DNA from 3 places in the Micromonospora sp. NPDC049274 genome. Region 2 is predicted to be linked to each of the others. Evidence: riboswitches for the same ligand, from Rfam matches in the RefSeq annotation. Region 2 holds a riboswitch; each other region holds the start of a gene.
What was found. A riboswitch is a leader RNA that binds a small molecule or an ion and turns the genes downstream of it on or off. The one in region 2 is predicted to bind cobalamin.
Positions count from the first base shown of each region.

Region 1 (6,184 bases), on a different contig from region 2:
GCTGTTCGTCGAGCCACCGGCCGACGCGCTCGCGCAGGTCGGCCACGGATTCGCCCCCGTGCGGCGCGGCGTCCGGGGTGGACATCCACTCGTGCAGGGCGTCGGGTTGCGCGGCGGCGACCTCTTCCAGTGACCGGCCGGTCCAGTCGCCGAAGTCGCAGTCGACAAGCGCCGTCTCGACGGCGGGCGCGAGGCCGAGGGCGTACGCGGTCTGGACGGCCGCCGCCGCGGGGCTGGACAGGCAGGCGTCGGTGTCGCTCGACGGCGCCCACCGGCCCAGCCCGGACAGGGCGAGGGCGGCGCGCCGGCCGCCCTCGTCCAGTCCGTCGTCCCCGCCGAAGCGGGCTCGCCGCAGGGCGGCGGTGTGACCGTGGGCGACCAGCCGCAGGCTGGTGGCGCTCACCCGGCCGGCTGTGCGTCGGCGACCGCGCGCTGCCGGTGCATCAGGGCTGCGAAGAGCAGGCCGATCCCGGTCCACAGCACCACCTGGGTGCCGAGGGAGGCGAGCCGGAAGCTCCACAGCAGCGTGGCGGGGAAGTCACCCGGGACCTCCTGGAACGACGGCAGCACCACGTAGGCCACGCCGGTGACCAGCAGGAAACCGCCGACCGCCGCGCTGGCGCGCAGCCACACCGGCGCCTGTGCGCCGACCGACCGGTAGCCCAGCGAACCGGACCAGACCGCCACCAGCCCGAGGACCACCAGCAGCAGGTAGGTGACCGTGCGCTGGTTGATGGTGGCCGGGTCGCCGACGGCCGGGGGGTTCGGCGGGTACTTGAGGAACGGAACGATCACCGCGCCGAGCAGCGCGCCGCCGGCCAGGAGCAGCCCGGACCGTCCGTCGTCAGGGGTCCGTCGCCGCCGGGTCAGCAGGACGTACGCCGCGGCCAGCAGGCCACCCATCGCGACGCCGAACAGTGCGGTGGCCAGGAACAGCCCGCCGCGCTGGCCGTTCCTGCTGACCAGGGCATCCTCGTCGTGCTGGTGCCCACCGGTGGCGGGTTCGGCGTGTGTCGCCGCCTCCTCGATGGCGATGGCCGCCTCGATGTGGGGTTCGCCGACGACGTAGGCGAACGTTCCGGCGAGCAGGCCGGCCACCAGGCCGGCGAGCAGCCCGCGCAGGAGAACCGTGACGAAGGTGGGTGCGGTGCCGGTCAGTGGCACGGGACACCGAGCAGGTGCCTGCCGTCGTGCATCAGCTCGTGCAGGAACATCCCGCTGCGCGAGACCGCGCCCTGGTCGAAGGCGACGAGATAGGCCAGCAGGGTGAGCACGGCGACGGTGGCCAGGACCGTCCACAGGAGACGGGTCGGGACAGCGGGGTGCACCAGCGGCTGGCTGGACGTGGAACTGGACATGTGTGCACGAACCTCCTCGGGGATGACGCGTCCCCATCGCAAGGCTGCGGACGACCGAGCGTCCTGGCTCGCGGCCCCCTGGGTCGGGGACCGCTCACAGTGGCGCGACCGCGCCGGATTCTCACCGGCTTCCCTCGCGTCGCCGCAGATGTGGGTCGACCGTATCGGTGCCGGTTCTCCTCGGTCAAGCCGGCGGCGAAGTCCGATCGCGACGCCGCGCCACGGCCGCTCGCCCGCGGGCGTCGACCGGATCGACGAGGGCCGTCGCCGGCGGCCGCGACACGCCCGGACCCGACATGTGGGGTGTGACAAACCCTCCCGCCCCTATATATGGTGTCGATCGCAGCTGGTTCGGCCACTCATCCCAGGGTGGCCGAGGCAAGAGGGAACCCGGTGGAATTCCGGGACTGCCCCGCAGCGGTGAGTGGGAACGACAGCCGTCATCAGCACTGGGCCGCCATCTGGCCTGGGAAGCGACGGCCAGTAGGAGACCGGGCGACCCCGGTCGTGCCCGCGAGTCCGAAGACCTGCCAGCGCGCCGCGTACCCGCATCCGGGTGGGCGGCGGTCCGAGGCCGCGTGGGACGGCCGACGCCTTTCGGATCCACGCCGCCGTCGGCGTGGCGTCCGCCGGTGTCGGTCGCCTCGTGCCGAGGGCCATCAGGTCCTCAAACTCGCGAGGAGTGAGTGGTGACAGTTACCGAGGTGACCCCGGCCGACGGCGACACGGCCCTCCGGCGTACACCGACGCGGGTGCAGACCCGCGACGGCGCCAGGGAGCCGGTGGACGTGCGCAAGCTCGTCGCCACGGTCGAGCGCTGGGCCGACGACCTGCCCGACGTCGACCCGCTGCGGGTGGCGACCCGCACGATCAGTGGCCTGTACGACGGCGCGACGACGGCCGAGCTGGACCGGCTGACCATCCAGACCGCTGCCGAGATGATCGGTACGGAGCCGCAGTACTCGCGCCTCGCCGCCCGGCTGCTGGCCAGCCACGTCGAGCGAGAGGTACGCCGGCAGGGCGTCACCTCGTTCAGCGCGGCGATCCGGGCCGGCCACGCCGAGGGCCTGATCGGAGACGAGACCGCCGCGTTCGTCGCCGCGCACGCCGGCACGTTCGACGACGCTGTCGACGCCGACGGTGACCGTCGCTTCGAGTACTTCGGCCTGCGCACGGTCTACGACCGGTACCTGCTGCGCCATCCCACCACCCGGCTGGTGCTGGAGACCCCGCAGTACTGGCTGCTGCGGGTGGCCTGCGGCCTGTCCCGTACGCCGGACGAGGCCGTGGACTTCTACCGACTCATGTCCAGCCTGGCCTACCTGCCCAGCTCACCGACGCTGTTCAACTCCGGCACCCGGCACACGCAGATGTCCTCGTGCTACCTCGTCGACTCGCCGCGCGACGAGCTGGACTCGATCTACGCGCGCTACGCCCAGGTCGCCAACCTGTCCAAGTTCGCCGGTGGCATCGGCATCGCGTACTCCCGGGTCCGGTCCCGGGGTGCGCTGATCCGCGGCACCAACGGCCAGTCCAACGGGATCGTGCCGTGGCTGCGCACCCTTGACGCGAGCGTCGCGGCGGTCAACCAGGGCGGTCGACGCAAGGGCGCGGCCTGCGTCTACCTGGAGCCGTGGCACCCGGACATCGAGGAGTTCCTCCAGCTGCGGGACAACACCGGCGAGGACGCCAGGCGTACCCACAACCTGAACCTGGCCAACTGGATCCCGGACGAGTTCATGCGCCGGGTCGAGGCCGACGAGGTGTGGTCGCTGTTCGACCCGGACGAGGTGCCCGAGCTGCCCGACCTGTGGGGGGAGCGGTTCGACGCCGCGTACCGGGCGGCCGAGGCGCAGGGCCGCTACGTGCGGCAGGTGCCGGCGCGGGAGCTGTACGGGAAGATGATGCGGACCCTGGCCCAGACCGGCAACGGTTGGATGACCTTCAAGGACGCGGCCAACCGGCTGTGCAACCAGACGGCCGAGCCCGGCAACGTGGTGCACCTGTCCAACCTGTGCACCGAGATCGTCGAGGTGTCCAGCGACGCCGAGACCGCGGTGTGCAACCTCGGCTCGGTGAACGTGGCCGCCCACCTGACCGACGGCGGCATCGACTGGGAACAACTGCGCGCCACGGTCCGGACGGCTGTGACGTTCCTCGACCGGGTCATCGACATCAACTACTACCCGACACCGCAGGCTGCGGCGAGCAACCCTCGCTGGCGGCCGGTCGGGCTCGGGCTGATGGGCCTGCAGGACGTGTTCTTCGCGCTGCGGATGCCTTTCGACTCGCCGGCCGCGCGGGAGCTGTCCACGCGGATCAGCGAGGAGCTGTACCTGACCGCGCTGGAGACCTCCGCCGACCTGGCGCGCGACTTCGGCGCGCACCCGGCGTTCGGGCAGACCCGGGCCGCGCGGGGCCAGCTCCAGCCCGACCTGTGGGGCGTCGAGGGTACGCAGACCGCGCGCTGGGCCGCGCTGCGCCAGCGGGTCGGGGCGTACGGGCTGCGCAACTCGCTGCTGGTGGCGGTCGCGCCGACCGCGACCATCGCCTCGATCGCCGGCTGTTACGAGTGCGTCGAGCCGCAGGTGTCCAACCTGTTCAAGCGCGAGACCCTGTCCGGGGAGTTCCTCCAGGTCAACACGGCCCTGGTCGGCGAGCTGAAGGCGCGTGGCCTGTGGACCGAGCAGATCCGTTCGGCGATCCGCCGCGCGGAGGGGTCGGTGCAGACAGTCACGGAGCTGCCGGCGGACGTGCGGGAGCTGTTCCGCACCGCGTGGGAGCTGCCGCAGCGATCGCTGATCGACCTGGCCGCCGCCCGCGCGCCGTTCATCGACCAGTCCCAGTCGCTGAACCTGTTCCTGGCCTCGCCCACCATCGGCAAGCTCTCCTCGATGTACCTGTACGCCTGGAAGACCGGTTTGAAGACCACCTACTACCTGCGCTCACGCCCCGCCACGCGGATCCAGCAGGCCACCGTCAGCGCCGTCGCACCAGTCGCCGTCGCGGTTGCCGCCGACGCCGATGCGCTGGCCTGCTCGCTGGAGAACCCCGAGTCGTGCGAGGCGTGCCAGTGACCTCTCCCGACGCCACCACCGACACGAGGACCACGCACATGCTGCTCGATCCGGGGATGGATCTCACTCTCCGCCCGATGCGCTACCCGCACTTCTTCGACCGGTTCCGTGCCGCGATCCGCAACACCTGGACGGTCGAGGAGGTCGATCTGCACGCCGACCTCGCCGACCTGGACCGGCTGTCGCCGGCCGAGCGGCATCTGGTCAGCCGCCTCGTGGCGTTCTTCGCCACCGGCGACACGATCGTCGCCAACAACCTGGTGCTCAACCTGTACCAGCACGTCAACAGCCCCGAGGGTCGCCTCTACCTGTCCCGGCAGCTGTTCGAGGAGGCCGTGCACGTCCAGTTCTACCTCAACCTGCTCGACACGTACGTGCCGGACGAGACCGAGCGGTTCGCCGCCTTCGCCGCGATCGAGAACATCCCCTCGATCCGCCGCAAGGCCGAGTTCTGCTTCCGCTGGATCGACTCGCTGGGGGAGTTGCGGGAGCTGCGGACCCGCGACGACCGGCGCGCGTTCCTGCTCAACCTCATCTGCTTCGCCGCCTGCATCGAGGGATTGTTCTTCTACGGCGCGTTCGCGTACGTGTACTTCCTGCGCTCCCGTGGCCTGCTGCACGGCCTGGCCTCCGGCACCAACTGGGTCTTCCGCGACGAGTCGATGCACATGGCGTTCGCGTTCGACGTGGTGGACACGGTGCGCGCCGAGGAGCCCGACCTGTTCGATGACGATCTCGCCGACCAGGTCCGCCAGATGCTCATCGAAGCGGTCGAGTGTGAGGTCCAGTTCGCCGAGGACCTGGTGGGTCAGGGCGTGCCCGGTCTCACTCTCGCGGACATGCGGGAGTATCTCCAGCACGTCGCCGACCGCCGTCTCGCCCAGCTCGGCATCGCCGGGCACTACGGGTCGGCCAACCCGTTCGCCTTCATGGAGTTGCAGGACGTGCAGGAGCTGTCCAACTTCTTCGAGCGGCGGGTGTCGGCGTACCAGGTGGGTGTGACCGGGTCGGTGGCCTTCGACGACGACTTCTAGGACCCCCACCCCACCCCCTCCCCACCCCGTCGACCAGGAAGTTGTTGCTCCCTATCGGCGTGTCAGGGGCACCAACTGCATGATCAACGTCGGCGGCGGGCGAGGTGGGGGTGGGGCGGGGGTGTTCTTGGGGGTGGGTGACTGTCAGGCGGGGGAGCAGGTCGGGCTGATGGTCGGAGGCGTGCTGGTGGCGCTCGTGCTCAGGTAGCCCGCGGTGGTCGACGTGCCCGGCGCGAGCTGCCCGTTGTAGGCGGCGTTCGCGACTGTCACCTGGCTGCCCGTCTGGGTGAGGGCGCCGTTCCAGACCTGCGACACCGTCTGGCCGCTGGGGAGGGTGAAGGTGACCCGCCACCCGCTCAGCGAGGAGGCCCCGGAGTTGGTGACCGTCAGTCGCCCCTCGAATCCGCCCTGCCAGGTGTTGACCACGGTGTTGATCACCGCGCAGGACTGCCCAGCCGGGACCGTCGGCGTCGGGGTGGGAGTGGACGTCGGGGTCGTCGTCGGAGTGGGCGTCGGTGTCGGGGTGGGCGACGACGTCGCGGTGGGGGTCGGGGTGGGCGTCGTGGTGCCGCCGGCCTGGAACTGCCACCAGTTGAGGTTGAACAGGTTGCCGCTGCCGCCGGTGAAGCGCAGGTAGAGATCCTGGGTGCCGGTCGCGCCGCTGACCGGGCAGGAGACGGTCTGCCAGGTCTGCCACCCGCCGGTGCCCGGCACC
Region 1 covers NZ_JBFAQS010000015.1:45,718-51,901, reverse strand. The annotation lists gene AB0K10_RS24890 (histidine phosphatase family protein) at 1-403, opposite strand, end outside; gene AB0K10_RS24885 (CbtA family protein) at 400-1,164, opposite strand; gene AB0K10_RS24880 (CbtB domain-containing protein) at 1,155-1,358, opposite strand; cobalamin riboswitch at 1,417-1,491, opposite strand; cobalamin riboswitch at 1,689-1,908, shown strand; gene AB0K10_RS24875 (ribonucleoside-diphosphate reductase subunit alpha) at 2,063-4,435, shown strand; gene AB0K10_RS24870 (ribonucleotide-diphosphate reductase subunit beta) at 4,474-5,469, shown strand; gene AB0K10_RS24865 (family 43 glycosylhydrolase) at 5,614-6,184, opposite strand, start outside.
Region 1: it holds a riboswitch for cobalamin, as region 2 does, so the genes downstream of both, AB0K10_RS24875 (ribonucleoside-diphosphate reductase subunit alpha) here and AB0K10_RS22385 (acyl-CoA thioesterase) in region 2, are expected to answer to the same signal.

Region 2 (4,659 bases):
ACAAGGCGGTACGGGAGTACGCCGAAGCAAAGGCGCTCGGCGTCACCACCAGGCCGGTGCTGGTCGGACCGGCGACCTACCTCCTGCTGTCGAAGGCCACCGAGGACGCGCCGGAGGGCTTCCGACCGTTCGACCGGCTCGATGACCTCGTCGCGGTCTACGCCGACATCCTCGGCACTCTGGCCGACGCCGGGGTCGCCTGGGTCCAGCTCGACGAGCCCGCGTACGCCGCCGACCGAACCTCGGACGAGATCGCCGCGCTACGCGCCGCGTATCGCCGGCTCGGCGGTGTGGAACACCGGCCACTGTTGTTCGTCGCGTCGTACTTCGGTGACCTCGGAGACGCGCTGCCGGCGTTGCTGGGCACACCGGTCGAGGCGGTGGGCATCGACCTCGTTGCCGGGCCGGGCAACCTGAAAAGGCTCGCCGCCGCTGGGCCGCTGCGGAACAAGACGATCGTCGCGGGGCTGGTCGACGGGCGCAACATCTGGCGTACGGACCTGCGCGCCGCCACTGCGGCCGGTGCGGTGCTGACCGGGCTGGCCGATCACGTCGCGGTGTCGACGTCGTGCTCGTTGCTGCACGTGCCGGTGGACCTGGCCGCCGAACCCGACCTCGACGTCGACCTGCGTGCCCGGCTGGCGTTCGCCCGGCAGAAGGTCGACGAGGTCGTCGCTCTCGGTCGCGCCCTGCGCGACGGCGTCGGCGTGCTTCCCTCTCCCCCACCCGCCGCACCGGCAGCCTGGCGAAACGACGCGGTCCGCGCCCGCCTGGACGCGCTGCGGCCCGAACACGTACGCCGGGGACCCTACGAAGAGCGAGCCGCCAAGCAGCAGGCCCGACTGGGCCTCCCGCCGATGCCCACCACCACCATCGGGTCGTTCCCACAGACCTCTGAGCTGCGGCAGGCTCGGGCGGCGCACCGGGCCGGGCGGCTCGACGGCGCCGGTTACGCCGAGCGGATGCGCGCCGAGGTCGCGCACGTCATCGCCGTGCAGGAACGTCTCGGGCTGGACGTGCTGGTGCACGGCGAGCCGGAGCGCAACGACATGGTGCAGTACTTCGGCGAACAGCTCGACGGGTTCGCCGCCACCGTCAACGGCTGGGTGCAGTCGTACGGCTCCCGCTGCGTGCGCCCCCCGATCATCTACGGCGACGTCACCCGGACCGGCCCGATGACCGTCGCCTGGTCCACCTACGCGCAGTCGCTGACGAACCGACCGGTCAAGGGCATGCTCACCGGACCGGTGACGATCCTGGCCTGGTCGTTCGTCCGCACCGACCAACCCCTCGCCGACACCGCCAACCAGGTCGCCCTCGCACTACGCGACGAGGCCCGCGATCTGGAGGCCGCCGGCATCCGCATCATCCAGGTCGACGAACCCGCGCTGCGGGAGACACTGCCGCTGCGCCGGGCCGAACAGCGCGCCTACCTGGACTGGGCTGTCCGGGCGTTCCGGCTCGCCACCAGCGGGGTCGCCGACGCCACCCAGATCCACACCCACCTGTGCTACTCCGAGTTCGGCGAGGTCCTGCCCGCGATCGACGCCCTCGACGCCGACGTCACCAGCATCGAGGCGTCCCGGTCGAAGATGGAGATCCTCGACGATCTGCGCACCACCGGCTACCACCGGGGAGTTGGCCCCGGCGTGTACGACATCCACTCCCCCCGCGTACCGGAACAGGCGGAGGTCACCGACGCGCTACGCCGCGCCGTCGCCGCGGTGCCCGCCGACCGGCTCTGGGTCAACCCCGACTGCGGCCTGAAGACCCGCGGCTACCCGGAGGTCGAACAGGCCCTGACCCGTCTGGTCAGCGGCGCCGCCGAGATCCGCAGCACTCTTACCTGAGCGCGCGGTGGGGCGGCGGCACGCCGCCCCACCGCGGCGTGCGACAACGCGCATCCGATGCCCGTGTCGGCCAGGCGGGTCAACCCGCGTCGACGGAAACCCGCCGAGCGCGGGCATCCGGGCGGTCGGCGAGGATGGCGGCGAGGATCTCCGCGCCGTCGACGACCCTGGGACCGGGGCGGTTGAAGTAGGCGGGTCCGTCGACCACCCACACCTGCCCCTGACGAACCGCGGGCAGGTCGGCCCAACCGGGTTGCCCGGCCGCCACGGACAGCTCGCCGATGGTCCGTTCGGGCGTAAAGCCACACGGCCCGAACACCACCACGTCCGGGGCCAGGTCGGCGACCACCGACCACAGGTGTGGGGTGCTGTGCGCCCCCGGACCGCGAAGCAACGACCGGCCGCCCGCGAAGGCGATCTGCTCGGGCACCCAGTGCCCGCCCGGCATCAGAGGGTCGAGCCACTCGACGAACAGCACCGTCGGCGCGTCGGGCGACGGGCCGGGCAGCGCGGCGAGTCGACGCTCGGCGTCCGCCCGGATCTGCGCCGCCCTGCCCCCGGTGTCGGTCAACGAGGCCACGGCGTCGACCGTGTCCAGGATCCCGTTGATCGTCCTCGCCTCCAGGGACACCACCCTGGTATCGAGATCGATAAGCCGCACCGCGTCGTTGACCCGCGCATAGGAGACCGCGCACACGTCGCACAGGTCCTGGGTCAGAATAAGATCCGGCTTCACGTCCTCCAGCATCGTGACATCGAGCTGGTACAACGACGACCCTCGGTGCGGGTCGCCGGCGATCGCCGCCGAGATCTCCCGACTCGTCAACGCCTCGGGCAGAGACGTCCCCGTCACCACCGGCACACCGGCCAGGTTCCCCGGCGGCCAGTCACACTCGTGCGTGCGGCCGACCAGATGCCCGGTCAGGCCGAGCATGGCCACGATGTCCGTGGCCGCCGGCAGCAGGGAGACGATGCGCACGCCCGCCTGCCTACCAGGCATGACCACGCCACGTCCACTTCGCGAGCCGGACCACGGCGACGGTCACCGGGCCTCGCTACGACCCGAGCGCGAGGCGTACCCCGAGCGCGACGAACGCCGCCGCGCAGATCCTGTTGAGGCGCAGCGAGAAGCGACCGTCAGTCATGCGAGCGCCGAGTCGCCCGGCACCATCGCCCAGAGCGATGTCGACGGCGAGTTGCACCACGACGAAGACCGCACCGAGAAGCACCAGTTGGGCGGTGGCATTGCCCCGTGCCGGGTCGACGAACTGAGGCAGGAACGCCACGCTGAACAGGATCATCTTGGGATTGAGGAGATTGGTCACTAGTCCACGCAGGAAGGCCCGCGCCGAGCCGCCACCCTGCTCCGGCTCATGTCCGGGCCGGGCGTGACCATGAGGACGACGATCGCGGCGAGGTAGCCGGCCAGCGTCGCAACGGAGAGTCCGGGCACGATTCAGCCCTCCTCGGCGCCGTCGAGCAGCGCCCGCCGCAGGGCCAGCCGATGCTCGCGGCGGATCTCGGCCTCCCGGTAGCGACGCCGGTCCCCGTCGGTCTCCGGCAGCAGCGGCGGAACCGTACGCGGCTGTCCGTCGTCGTCGATGGCGACCATGACCAGGTGGGCGGTGGCCACGTCAGTAGGCGGCACCGCCCGGTCCCACCGGTCGGCGGTCACCTTGACGGCCACCTCCATCGAGCTGCGGCCGGCCCAGGTGATCCGGGCGTCGACGTGCACGACGTCGCCGACCCGCACTGCGCGCAGGAACGCCGTCTCGTCGATCGCGGCGGTGACCGCCGGCCCGTCGGAGTGCCGGGCGGCGACCACTCCGGCAACCGAGTCGATGAGGTTGAGGATGCGGCCACCGTGGACCGTACCCATCAGGTTGGTGTGGTGCTGGTCCATGATCTGCGACAGGGTCAGGTGCGACGCCGACGGCGCTCGGCCGGCGATCGTGGCGGTGTCGTGCACAGCGGTAGTCCGTCCCTCGGGAAACCACACCACCGGAACACGGACACACACTGACGAGGACACACCGGCGCAGATCGCACACGGCACGTCACCCGCTCAGCCCACCCGCGAGGCCGACGGCAGCGCACACGGTCGTGTGCGCAGCACTGGCAGGTCTTCGGACTCGCGGGCCCGACCGGCTGCGCCGGTCCCCTACTGGCCGTCGCTTCCCAGGCCACTGGCCCAGTGCTCATGACGGCGGTCGTTCCCACTCACCGCTGCGGGGCAGCCCCGGATTCCCACCGGGTTCCCTCTTACGACGCCCAACCACCTCGTGACCGGGCGAACCAGCGCCGCCCGAAGCATAGCCCGTGTAGATGACTTGCTCAGATGCCGGGATCCCCGGCCATCAACGGATGGAACCACTCGACGATCAACCTGGGAGGGTAGGAGGGCTAAGCCCATCCGCACGAGCCGGACACCCTGTCCGCCTGCCGCAGGCTTACACGAACAACACTCATACCTCCCCGCAAGCATCTCCCGATCGTGGAGGTCCTATGGCGACGAGGACAATGACAGAACGGGGACGGAGCACTCTTTCGTCCTGGGCCGCCGGGCAGCGGAAGCTACGGCCACAACGGTTCACTCCGGCTGCGGATGGGCTGCGCTTCGCGTTCTATGGACGGATGTCCACCGTCGGCTTTCAGGATCGGGCGTCGTCGTGCCGGTGGCAGCGCAACTACGCCGAAGACCTGGTCGCCGGTCATGGCCGGATCGTGCTGGAGTTCTTCGACGAGGGCGTCTCCCGCCGCGTGCCCTGGCCGGACCGGCCGCAGGCGTCACGGCTGCTCGACGCCATGA
Region 2 covers NZ_JBFAQS010000012.1:96,719-101,377, reverse strand. The annotation lists gene metE (5-methyltetrahydropteroyltriglutamate--homocysteine S-methyltransferase) at 1-1,850, shown strand, start outside; gene AB0K10_RS22400 (ABC transporter substrate-binding protein) at 1,930-2,829, opposite strand; gene AB0K10_RS22395 (LysE family transporter) at 2,906-3,151, opposite strand; gene AB0K10_RS22390 (hypothetical protein) at 3,175-3,303, opposite strand; gene AB0K10_RS22385 (acyl-CoA thioesterase) at 3,307-3,819, opposite strand; cobalamin riboswitch at 3,950-4,165, opposite strand; gene AB0K10_RS22380 (recombinase family protein) at 4,176-4,659, shown strand, end outside.

Region 3 (6,184 bases), on a different contig from region 2:
CGGGTGGCGACGACCCCACGCCAGATCGAGGCGGGGTCGCCGGTGGTGGCGAACACATTGGAGACGCCGGACGGGTCGTCGCCGCTGACCACCGCCCCGCCGACGACCGCGCCCGACTCGTCGTGGCGGGCCAGCACGCGGATGCGCGGGTCGGCCAGCAGCTCCGGGCGGAACAGCTCTCCGCCGCCGTGCGCGCCAGCCCAGGCCGCCAGCCCTTCCGGGCTGGTGACCGGAGTGAGCGGCGGGCTGGCCGGCGGGTCGGTGGGCGGGCGGTGGATCCACTGCGCCTCGAAGAGCACCCGGAATCCGTACGCCGATAGGTCGAGGTCGGCGAAGCTGTCCTTCACCGATGCGCCGGCCCCGGCGTCGATCCGCGCCAGCAGCGCTGCGGGGTCGACGCCGGGGCGCAGGGTGACGGCGTCGGGATACCACTGTGGGGAGCGGCGGGGCACCGACCACGCGTCGGCGTCGATCCGGCCGGTCAGCCCGTGGCTGGCGCACACGGCGGCGCACCAGTGCGCGTTGTCGTGCGCCGCCGCCTCCCGCACGTCATTCGACACGTCCCGCAGCCTACGAGGTCAGGAGTTGGCGAGGACGACGAGTCGCTGGGTCGCGCGGGTCATCGCGACGTACCTGTCGACAGCCCCCTGGATGCCCTCGCCGAACGTCTGCGGGTTGACGAGGACTACCAGGTCGAACTCCAGCCCCTTGGACAGCTCCGGGGTCAGCGACCGGACGCGATCAGTCGTCGGTCGGTACGTGGGCTCTCCGATGACGCAGGCGATCCCGTCGGCGTGCTCCGCGAGCCAGCCGTCGACGATCGCGTCCAGGTCGTGGACCGATCCGTGGGCAACCGGGATGCCGTTGGCGCGGATCGACGTCGGCACGTTCGCGTCCGGGAGGACGGCCCGGATGACCGGTTCGGCCTGCGCCATGACCTCCTGCGGCGTCCGGTAGTTGATGCTCAGCGAGGTCATGGTGACCCGGTCGAGCCCGATGCGCCCCAGTCGTTCCTGCCACGACTCCGTGAACCCGTGCCGGGCCTGGGCGCGGTCCCCGACGATGGTGAAGCTGCGCGACGGGCAGCGCGACAGCAGCATCTGCCACTGCGCGTCGGTCAGCTCCTGCGCCTCGTCCACGACGACGTGCGCGAACGGGCCGGCCAGCAGATCCGGGTCGGCGCGGGGCAGGACTGCCTCGTCGACGAGCGCGTCCTGCAGATCCAGTTGACGCAGGCTCGACAGCACGCCCTCACCGTCGTCGTAGGCGTGCGCCTCGATCAACTCGTCGACGACAGTGGCCATGCGCGCGCGTTCGGCGGCGATGGTGGCCTCGTGGCGGCGGGCACGCCGGGACGCCTCCGGGTCGCCGAGCCGCTGCCGTGCCGCGTCGAGTAGCGGCAGGTCGGACACCGTCCAGGCGCGGGCGTCCGCGCGCCGCAGCCGACGGATGTCGTCGGGGCCGAGCCAGGGAGCGCACCGGCGTAGATAGGCGGGCACCGACCACAGGTCCGCGACGATGTCGGTCGCATCGAGCAGCGGCCAGGCGTTGTGGAACGCCGTACGCAGGTCGCGGTTGCGCAGCAGCGACAGGCGTACCAGCTCGTCCGACTCGTCGCCGTCGTACTTCCCGAGCAGGATCGCCAGCAGCTCCGCCCAGATCTCCTCCCGCGCCTCGTTGTGCGGGGTACCGGGTCCGGGCGCCTCGAACGCCTGAGCCCAGTCGTCCGCGCTCAGCCGCAGGTCGGTGTCGCCGGCCGTGACCGTCGTCGGCGTGGTCGGCGGCTCCTCGTAGAACCGCACGGCCGCCTCGATCGCCCGCACCAGGTCGGCGGAGGACTTCAGGCGGGCCACCTCCGGGTCGGCCTCCACGGTCGCCGCGGCACCCTCGGGGACCAGGTCGCGCAGGGTGCAGGTCTGCACGTCCTCCTCGCCGAGGCTGGGCAGGACGTCGGCGACGTACGCCAGGTAGGGCTGGTGCGGCCCGACGAACAGCACCCCGCCGCGGCGCTGGCCGAGGCGCGGGTCGGAGTAGAGCAGGTACGCGGTGCGATGCAGGGCCACGACTGTCTTGCCGGTGCCCGGACCGCCGTCGACGACGAGGGCGCCCCGCGATCCGGCCCGGATGATGGCGTCCTGGTCGGCCTGGATGGTGCCGAGCACGTCGCGCATCCGGGCCGACCGGTTGCCGCCGAGGCTGGCGATGAACGCGGACTGGTCGTCGAGCGCCGCGTGCCCCTCGAACCCGTCCGGGGTGAACACCTCGTCCCAGTAGTCGCGGATCCGGCCGAGGGTCCAGCGGTACCGGCGGCGGCTGGCCAGGCCCATCGGGTTGGCGTGGGTAGCCCCGAAGAACGGCTCGGCGGCCGGGGAGCGCCAGTCGAGCAGCAGCCGACGACCGCCCCCGTCGGTGAGGCCGAATCGCCCGATGTAGACGGGCTCGGGGTCGTCGGCGCTGACGATGCGTCCGAGGCACAGGTCCAGGCCGAAGCGGCGCAGGGCCCGCAGGCGACCGGTCAGCCGCCGGACCTCCTCGTCCCGGGCGACCGCCTGGCGGCCCTTGCCGGCGGGTGCCCGGCGCTCGGCGTCGAGGCGGTCGGACAGGTCCGCGATCGACTGCTCCAGGCTCGCCGCGATGGCGGCGAAGTGCTGCTCGTCACGGGCGATCAGCGCCGGATCGGCCTTGGCGGCGAGGTTGTCGGGAAGGTCGAACACGGCGTCCGCCGCCGACGACTTGTGCATGTGCTGGCTCCCGTTTCCGCAGGTCCTGGCCTTGGACGGGCAATTCTGCGGTACACCTGGGGCCTTGCCGCAAGTCCCCCCATGCGGTATATGTTGGATATGGCGGGAGGTGTGTCGCCCCTCCCGCGCGCCGCGTGTCCCTGTGGCCCGCTTTCCCTGCGGCCCGGCGATCCAGATTTCTCCCACCCGGCGCGCAGCCCATTGCCAGGAATCGGTGCTGAACTGGAGAGGCGTCCGAGGAGAGAGGGCTGGGCATGAGCTGGTTCAACAGGCGGTCACGGGGCGCCGAGGCGACCCCGACGAAGCTGGACCGCGAGGCCACCCGGGACGACCTCGCCGCGCTGGAGGCATTCGTCGCCAGCCGTCGGGGAGTGGAGTTCTACCTGGAACCGGAGACCACCGCGACCGACACCACGGTGGTGGCGATCGCCCACGACGGCGAATGGATCCGCCGCCGCACCGGCACACCCCGCGCCGCAGGCGCCATCGCGCGCAAGCACGCGGTTCCGCTGTACGAGGCGGCCCGCACCGGCTACCCGGAACGGATGCGCACTTGGAACCGGGCGCACCCGGAGCGTCACGCCCGCTGATCGCCGGAGCGGCGACGCCCGTTGGCCGTTGGAGCGGCGACGCCCGCTGGCCCCGATCAGCCGTCACGCCCGCTGATCGGGGTGCCGCCCAGAGTCGGTTGTTCTGCGCGGAGGCGAGCGCCGCTCGGCCCTTCGCGGGTGGTGGTCGATGCCTTTGGAGCTGATGCGGTTGACGACATCGCCGTGGGAGCGAACCGACCGACTGGCGCGCGGCTCAGGAAAGCCCAGGTGCGGTGGACCGGTCGGATGCGTTGGACGGGTCGGGTGCGGTGGACGGGGCTGGCGCGGTGGACGGGTCACGAAGCGGGTGGGCTCGCGGCAGTGGGCGGGAGCCGGGAAGCGGGAGGCAGGGCGATCGGGGCTCGCGGCACCGAACGGCGGTCAGGGAGCGAGAGTCAGAGCGATGTCGCCCACGACATCAGCTCCAAAGGGCCCACGTACCCTCACCCTCCCGCTGGCGGGAGCGCCCTGCGACCGGCTGGCCCTGCGACCGGCTGGCCGGCCCTGCGACCGGCGGCCTCGCGACGTCGGCATCCGCAGGGTCGGCGAGTGGCGGCGTGTGCGCCTGCCGCAGACGTGCGCTCATGACGTGGGACGGCGTGAGACGGCGTGGGACGACGTGGGACGGCGTGAGACGACGTGGGGCGACGTGGGACGACGTGGGACGGCGTGAGACTCGTGACGTGAGACTCGTCGCGCCGCCGCTCCGGAGCAGGTGAGCGCGGCCGGCGGTGCCGCGACCTGCGTTGACCGGCGGCGCTGCCGTGTGGCAGCATTCGCGGCCTGACGGCAGTGAAGGAAGTCGGTGCGAATCCGACGCGGTCCCGCCACTGTCACCGGGGAGCGATCCCCCCTCGCGAGTCACGGCCGTGTGTCTGCGGTTGGAAGGCCGGGGGAGAGCGTCGATCCGGAAGCCAGGATACTTCGGCCGTCGGGACGTACCCCAGGGCGTGGACACCCGAGGAGGACCCGATGACGCTTGGCGTCTCCATCATCGACGGCGCGTGCCGTTCCCCGCACCGCGGCCGTGTCGTCGCCGCGATCGGCATCGACTCCGTTCACTGCTGAGTTCCGGACCGCGCCGCCCGTCGTCCCCGGCCGTACGCCGGTGAGCGGGCCCGATCGCGGCCTCCGCTGAACCCTGCGCCCATCCGTCGCCAGGCCGCTCCCGCGAGCGTGCCGGCGTTACCGTCCGGAGCCTGCCGTGCGCGTTCTGCTGCTCTCCACCGCCGACACCGACCTGCTGGCCGCCCGCGCCAGTGACGCCGACTACCGGCTCGCCAACCCCGCACGGGTCGCCGCCGACGAGGTGCCCGCCCTGCTCGACGGGGTCGACCTGGCCGTCGTACGCCTGCTCGGGGGTCGGCAGGCGTGGCCGGACGGCCTCGCCGCGGTGCTCGCCACCGGCGTGCCGACTGTCGTGCTCGGCGGCGAGGCGGTGCCCGACGCGGAGCTGATGGCCGTCTCCACGGTGCCGTCCGGGGTGGTCACCCAGGCGCTGGCGTACCTGGTGGAGGGCGGGCCGGACAACCTCGGGCACCTGGCCCGGTTCCTCGGCGACACGGTGCTGCTCACGGGGGAGGGGTTCGCTCCGCCCGCGCCCACCCCGGCGTACGGGGTGCACGGCGAGCACCCGGCCGACCCGGACCGGCCCACCGTGGGGATCGTCTTCTACCGGGCGCACGCCCTCGCCGGCAACACCGCGTTCGTCGACGTGCTGGCCGACGCCGTGCGGGAGGCCGGGGGCAACCCGCTGCCGATCTTCTGTGGCTCGCTGCGCGGCCTGACCACCGGCGCCGGCCCGCTGGGGCTGTTCGCCCGCTGTGACGCGCTGCTGGTCACCGTGCTCGCGGCCGGCGGTGCGGTCGCCGCGGACGCCTCCGGGGGCGGCGACGAGGACGCCTGGGACGTCGGCGCGCTCGCCGCCCTGGACGTGCCCGTCATCCAGGCGCTCTGCCTCACCAGCACCCGTGAACAGTGGGCCGGCAGCGACGCCGGGCTGTCCCCGTTGGACGCGGCCATGCAGGTGGCGATTCCCGAGTTCGACGGCCGGATCGTCACCGTGCCGTTCTCGTTCAAGCGGATCGACGCCGACGGTCTCTCGGTGTACGCCGCCGACGCCGAGCGGGCCGCCCGGGTGGCCGGCATCGCGGTGCGCCACGCCCGGCTGCGGTACGTGCCCAACGCCGACAAGCGGGTCGCCGTCGTCCTCAGCTCGTACCCCACCAAGCACTCCCGGGTGGGCAACGCCGTCGGGCTGGACACCCCGGTCTCGGCGGTCCGGCTGTTCGCCGCGCTCGCCGAGGCGGGTTACGACCTGGGTGACGCGCCGCCACCCGAGGACGGCGACGCGCTGATCCACGCGCTGATCGCCGCCGGCGGTCACGACGTGGAGTGGCTCACTCCGGAGCAGCTGGCCGCCGCCGAGGCCCGGATACCGGGGCAGACCTACCGGCGGTGGTTCGACCAGGTCCCGGCCGAGCTGCGCGAGCGGATGCGGGAGCACTGGGGTGAGCCGCCCGGCGAGCTGTACACCGAGGGCGGCGACATCGTGCTGGCCGGGCTGCGCTTCGGCAACGTGGTGCTGTTGATCCAGCCACCCCGCGGCTTCGGGGAGAACCCGATCGCCATCTACCACGACCCGGACCTGCCGCCGAGCCACCACTACCTGGCCGCGTACCGCTGGCTGGCCGCGCCGGTCGCGGACGGTGGGTTCGGCGCGGACGCCGTGGTGCACCTGGGCAAGCACGGCACCCTGGAGTGGCTGCCGGGCAAGGGCCTCGGCCTGGCCGCCGACTGCGCGCCCGACGCGGTCCTCGCCGACCTGCCGCTCGTCTACCCGTTCATCGTCAA
Region 3 covers NZ_JBFAQS010000004.1:23,205-29,388, reverse strand. The annotation lists gene AB0K10_RS09090 (hypothetical protein) at 1-560, opposite strand, end outside; gene helR (RNA polymerase recycling motor ATPase HelR) at 579-2,741, opposite strand; gene AB0K10_RS09080 (hypothetical protein) at 2,996-3,331, shown strand; cobalamin riboswitch at 4,127-4,256, shown strand; gene cobN (cobaltochelatase subunit CobN) at 4,536-6,184, shown strand, end outside.
Region 3: it holds a riboswitch for cobalamin, as region 2 does, so the genes downstream of both, cobN (cobaltochelatase subunit CobN) here and AB0K10_RS22385 (acyl-CoA thioesterase) in region 2, are expected to answer to the same signal.